DNA from 2 places in the Streptococcus sp. 27098_8_134 genome. Region 1 is predicted to be linked to the other one. Evidence: predicted binding sites of a transcription regulator. Region 1 holds the regulator's gene; the other holds the start of a gene.

Evidence for each region. The regulator Rex, encoded in region 1, represses fermentation and respiration genes when NADH is low (regulators of the CRP and FNR family bind a similar motif). The targets are predictions, from matches to a motif close to TTGTGAANTANTTCACAA.
Region 2: the regulator Rex is predicted to act here: its motif matches at 1,694-1,711, upstream of adhE (bifunctional acetaldehyde-CoA/alcohol dehydrogenase).

The regions. Positions count from the first base shown of each region.
Region 1 is NZ_JAPVYD010000004.1:37,614-40,762, reverse strand. Features, by position in the region: gene O3620_RS09550 (cysteine desulfurase family protein) at 1-506, shown strand, start outside; gene O3620_RS09545 (DUF1831 domain-containing protein) at 508-855, shown strand; gene O3620_RS09540 (DUF4649 family protein) at 978-1,199, shown strand; gene O3620_RS09535 (redox-sensing transcriptional repressor Rex) at 1,320-1,967, shown strand; gene O3620_RS09530 (gamma-glutamyl-gamma-aminobutyrate hydrolase family protein) at 1,992-2,684, shown strand; gene radC (DNA repair protein RadC) at 2,753-3,149, opposite strand, start outside.
Region 2 is NZ_JAPVYD010000003.1:52,223-55,371, forward strand. Features, by position in the region: gene O3620_RS07595 (hypothetical protein) at 107-634, shown strand; gene O3620_RS07600 (hypothetical protein) at 794-1,411, shown strand; gene adhE (bifunctional acetaldehyde-CoA/alcohol dehydrogenase) at 1,761-3,149, shown strand, end outside.

The sequences.
Region 1 (3,149 bases):
CCAAAGGCGTTGGCTTCCTTTATGCCAAGAAGATGGATTTTGACAATTTCATGCACGGTGGTGACCAGGAAGAAAAACACCGGGCCGGAACTGAAAATCTAATCTCTATCACAGCCATGGCGGCGGCTCTGTCAGAGAGCATGGAACATCTAGAGGAAAATCTAGAGCATGCGCAATACTTAAAAAACAGCTTACTTGCTGACTTATCGGACATTGACTATTACTTAAATGAAAGTCAGCCAAGCTTGCCTTACGTCATCAATTTGGGATTTCCCAATCAAAAGAATGACCTGCTCCTGCTTCAAATGGATTTAAATGGCTTTTCCATTTCAACAGGCTCAGCCTGCACAGCCGGAGCTATACAACCCAGTCATGTCTTGCAAGCTATGTATGGCAAGGATTCCAACCGCTTGTATGAGTCCATTCGGATCAGTACTTCGGACCAAACGACTCTGCAAGAGATTCAATCATTTACAAAGAAATTAAAAGAAATTTTAGGAGGATAAGATGGCCTTTCAAACATCTGTTAGCTTAGCAAACTGTGAATATACCTATTCACTTCACCCAAATGTCAAGAAATTTACCCTGCGCGACAATACATTCGCTGAAAGCAAGGTTGGCAACTATGAACTCTCTCGTCTGCTGGAATCTGTTCCCAACAGCGGAAATGGCTTTCTGCTGAAAATCATCGTCAATAAAGATTTGAATGGTTTCAAAATCAACATCACTGACAAATCAGGCCTGCGCTTGGTCAATATTTTCAAATCAGAAGACCATCACATTATCCAGCAAAAATTTTATTTCTTGATGGACAGCCTGGTTGAAAGAAATATTTTTGAAAAGACACCACAATAAGCAAGATTCTCGTAATTTTGCTTTTTTGCTTTAGGCTCTTGAAAATTCCAACGAGCTTGACTTCTGCTTAGAACCCTTGAAGAATATCAAAATGAACATTTAAACAAATGAAAGGATTAACGATGGTTGAACTGACCTATTTGGACTCATATAAAGTGAAACGGACACTTACCTATGAAGACTTCGATGAATTTCTTCTCGCCTTCTCTGGCTGCGTCACAGTTCCTGACTCGCACAAGGTGCTTTCTGTTACTTATAATGGATACCAACTACCATTTACAGGGCTAATTGGGGACTTGTACCGTCAGATGTACCAGCTAGACCTGAGTCCCTACCAGGACTGAGTTTTTTTAAGCTACCATTCCCAACAATTACTGATTTTCTTTTTTATAGATCAAACATCCTTAATTAGTTGATTTTTTCACAAACTTCCTATAAAATAGAATTAGAAAGGTTGTGATTTTGTGAAAACTGAAAAAAATACTACAATTCCCCGAGCAACTGCTAAGAGACTGTCGCTCTACTATCGTATTTTTAAACGGTTTAATGCTGAGAAGATTGAGAAAGCCAACTCCAAGCAAATCGCTGAAGCTATTGGCATTGACTCTGCTACCGTCAGACGAGATTTTTCTTATTTCGGTGAACTTGGCCGCAGAGGATTTGGCTATGATGTCAAGAAATTGATGAACTTTTTTGCTGACCTCTTAAACGACAATGCTATCACCAATGTCATGATTGTTGGCGTTGGTAATATGGGACGTGCTCTGCTGCACTATCGTTTTCATGAGCGCAATAAAATGAAAGTTGTAATGGCTTTCGACACAGATGATCATCCAGAAGTTGGCAACACAACCAGCGATGGGATTCCTATCTATGGAATTTCCCAAATAAAAGAAAAAATACAGTTAGGAAATGTGCAAACTGCCATCCTAACTGTACCTAGCGTAAAAGCCCAAGAAGTTGCATCTATCTTAGTTCAAGCGGGTGTTAAAGGTATTCTCTGCTTCTCGCCAGTAAATCTATCCCTACCTAAGGACGTGGTCGTCCAGTATGTTGACCTGACTAGCGAACTGCAGACTCTGCTCTACTTCATGAGAAAAAATGATTATTAATTTGAAAGAGGTATTAAACACTCTATGAGTAAACCTATTATTGGAATAACCGGAAATGAAAGAGAAATCCCAGACGATCACTTCATCCATATGAGCTATACGGCGACAGGATTCGTTGAGGGAGTTAAAGAAGTTGGCGGAATTCCAATGATTTTGCCAATCGGTGATGAAGAAATGGCAAAACAATATGTTTCCATTGTTGACAAATTAATCATCACAGGCGGTCAGAATGTATGTCCCCAGTTTTATGGAGAAGAAAAAGCCATTGACAGCGATGATTATCTACTCAAACGGGACATTTTTGAATTATCTTTAATCAAGGAAGCCCGTCGTCAAAATAAACCAATCTTCACCGTCTGCCGCGGAACCCAACTTTATAATGTCGCCCTAGGCGGTACTCTTCATCAAGACATTGAAGATCATTGGCAAGATAGCTCTGCTGAGTACACTACTCAAAGCATGGTAACCAAGAACGGCTCTATTTTGCACGAAATCTATGGCCCTGCATCTGAAATCAACTCCTTCCACCACCAAAGTATCAAGGATTTAGCCGCTGGCCTAGAAGTCATCGCCTATGATCCTCGCGATAAAATTATTGAAGCAATCACTTCTACTGACGGCAGTCCTTTTCTTGGTGTCCAATGGCACCCAGAGTTCTTGTTTGGCTCCAGAGAAGGAGACTTAGCTCTCTTTGATTATGTTGTCAATATTCTTTAAAATCCTCTATTCCTAGAAAAACTTCTGTTCTACACGAATAGAAGTTTTTTATATTCACGAAAATCAAATTATATCAAATCTGTCTCTTCTCGGTAGCTATAGTAGTTGGACTTGGACACAATTAAATGATCTAAAAGAACCAAGCCCATCATCTCACACGCTTCTTTCATATGCTGCGTCACTTCATCATCGTTTCTGCTAGGAACGACTGAGCCTGATGGATGATTGTGTACCAGTATAATAGATGTCGCCAGGTGCTTGAGAGCGTAGTGGAGAATTTCTCTCGGCTCAGCAATACTTCTGCTGACCGTCCCCATGAAAATAGTCTGCTGGTGCAAAATTTGATTTTGACTATTAAGATAAATGGCAACCAAACACTCCTGCCTCATATCTCCCAATTCCTGCTGCATCTTCTGTGCTAATTTTTGACTGCCCATAATCTGCTCTTTCTGAAGAACCTCTGCT
Region 2 (3,149 bases), on a different contig from region 1:
AAGGCGATTATACCAAAGAAATTCCGTTTGATTACTTGGAACTAGCGAAAAGGATGTGGTTTGAGGAAAAAGATGGAATTGATGCATACAAGAAGGAGAATAAAGAATGATAACTTCAATAGTTTTTATTACTTCTCTAGTATTGCTTTTCCGTCATTTTAAAAGCAGGAAATCACGGATTATTATTGCGTTATTATATAGTTTGTTTCTTATATGGTATGTTCAAGCAGTTTTGAATTACGGTAAATTCACTTTGCAGCCTGGTCAAAGCATAGAGCTTGGAGTGCATCCTAATGCAGACCAACTGGAATATAGTTCTGAGTTGATTTTAAAAAAGAACGATGATAAAAAAATCAAATTAACAGGTATTGAAGTTTGGAGCGAAAAAAATTCTAGAATTTACTATTATGTTAAGGAACAGTATATCTCTCAATCATTTTATGAAAATGGTGAAACGAATGCTAAAAAACTATCTAATAATCAAAAAAATATTCACCTGGAGAAAGATGGAATTGTAGTTAATTATACTAATAAAAAAATCTTTGATGTTACTAAAAGTAAACCGTATAATATCACTATCACTAATATTGACGATAAACCCGCTCAATTTGAAGCCCGAGTGGTGGATAGATGAAGTAGAGTAGGAAATCGAAAAGTGAACCTACGTGTAGATTGAGAGCCAAGCAGTCGTACTAATAGCCGACTAAAAAATCTTGATACAAGTACAAAGGAAGAGATAATCAATAGGATTTTTAAGGGTTGTCGAAATTATTACGGAAACTAGGTGAACAATATGCGACTATACATCAAAGGCAATTATGCTAAAAAAATAACCTTCACGACAAGAGAGCTTGTTTGGAAAATGTGGTTTAAAGAATGGAATGGCCATTTGATTACTACTTCTAATGTGGGTGATGATGAGATGCTACAAGACGATTTCTTTTTTGGAGTTCAATTTGATAAATGGCGGTTTAATGATAAACGATGGAATCATATACCATACGACAAGAGCAATCCTTGGAATTCGTATTCTGATGAAAATATTCAGTTGGAATTTGAAAATGATTTTATTACGGATGGGAGAAAGCGTGGAGAAAATCTTAGGATTGCTACGACACATACGGACATTTTAATGGTTGATAAACGTGCTATGTATATCATGGCAGTCGAGGTGGCTTCTGCTATTGATGGGCAGATTAGTGAGGATGACAAAGAGACCTGGATTGATGTAGAGACTTTTAAGGAGTTGCACAAGGACGTCTTATCACTAACCTACGATCAAGCAACTGATATCAGTGTGGAGGAACTGAAAAGTATGAAACCTGTAGAGGATCCCTTGTGGGATGAAGAAGAACTACTTCATGAAGAGTACATCAAAATCCATGGTGAACGTGTTTATGATGACGATTGAGATTATCATTAAAAATAGAAATTAAGGTTCATCTTTTAGATGCTTAAAGGATAGCTCGGTTCATCCGAGCTTTTTATATCTAAGCTAAGAAAGCGCTTTCATATATTATGTGAAAGTAAAAGTATGTGAAATCTCTAAAAAATAAAAAATTTTTTCACAATAACTAAAAGAATAGGCTGTAAAATAAGCGAATTTGTTATGTATTTCACAAATTAATAGAGAAAAGTTTGTGAATGTTAAGTGAAAGTGTTTACAAAAATCATTAAATGGGTTATAATTGAATTGTGAAATATTTAACAAAGGTTAGTGTTCTTCGTCTAACCTAAGGCAAAACCATTGGAGGAATAGAATGGCTGAAAAGAAGAAAACGGTAGAACAAGAAGACAAGGCTTTGGCAGCGCAAAAGCATGTCGACGAATTGGTGCAAAAAGGTCTGGTTGCACTCGAGGAAATGAGAAGGCTGAATCAGGAACAGGTGGACTACATCGTAGCCAAGGCCTCTGTAGCAGCTTTGGATGCCCACGGTGAGTTGGCTCTGCACGCTTATGAAGAAACGGGCCGTGGAGTTTTTGAAGATAAGGCAACGAAAAACCTTTTCGCCTGTGAACACGTTGTGAATAATATGCGCCATACGAAGACAGTTGGTGTTATTGAAGAAGATGATGTGACTGGACTGACCTTGATTGCAGAGCCAGTGGGTGTTGTCTGCGGAATTACTCCAACAACCAACCCGACTTCAACAGCGATTTTCAAATCTTTGATTTCCTTGAAGACTCGTAATCCGATCATCTTTGCTTTCCACCCATCAGCTCAAGAATCTTCTGCTCATGCAGCACAAATCGTGCGTGATGCAGCGATTGCAGCAGGTGCGCCTGAAAACTGTGTACAGTGGATTACAGCGCCATCTATGGAAGCAACTTCTGCACTCATGAACCACGAAGGAATCGCAACAATCCTTGCGACAGGTGGTAACGCAATGGTGAAGGCAGCTTATTCATGTGGTAAGCCAGCTCTTGGGGTTGGTGCCGGAAACGTACCAGCTTATGTGGAAAAATCCGCTAATATCCGTCAAGCAGCGCATGATATCGTTATGTCTAAGTCCTTTGACAATGGTATGGTCTGTGCTTCTGAGCAAGCGGTTATCATTGACAAGGAAGTTTATGATGAATTTGTAGCAGAGTTCAAATCTTATCATACCTACTTTGTAAATAAGAAAGAAAAAGCTCTGTTGGAAGAATTCTGCTTCGGTGCTAAAGCAAACAGCAAAAACTGTGCCGGTGCTAAGCTCAATCCGGATATCGTTGGTAAGCCAGCTACTTGGATTGCAGAGCAGGCAGGCTTCAGCGTGCCAGAAGATACGAATATCTTGGCTGCAGAGTGTAAAGAAGTTGGTGAAAAGGAGCCATTGACACGTGAAAAACTGTCACCTGTCATCGCTGTTCTCAAGTCTGAATCTCGTGAAGACGGTGTTGAAAAGGCCCGTCAAATGGTAGAATTCCATGGTCTTGGTCACTCAGCTGCTATCCATACAGCGGATGAAGAATTGACCAAGGAATTTGGTAAGGCTGTTCGTGCCATCCGTGTTATTTGCAACTCACCTTCTACTTTCGGCGGTATCGGGGATGTTTATAATGCCTTCCTGCCATCACTGACTCTGGGCTGTGGATCTTATGGTCGCAACTCAGTTGGTGATAACGTTAGTGCTGTGAATCTCTTGAACATCAAAAAAGTAGGAAGA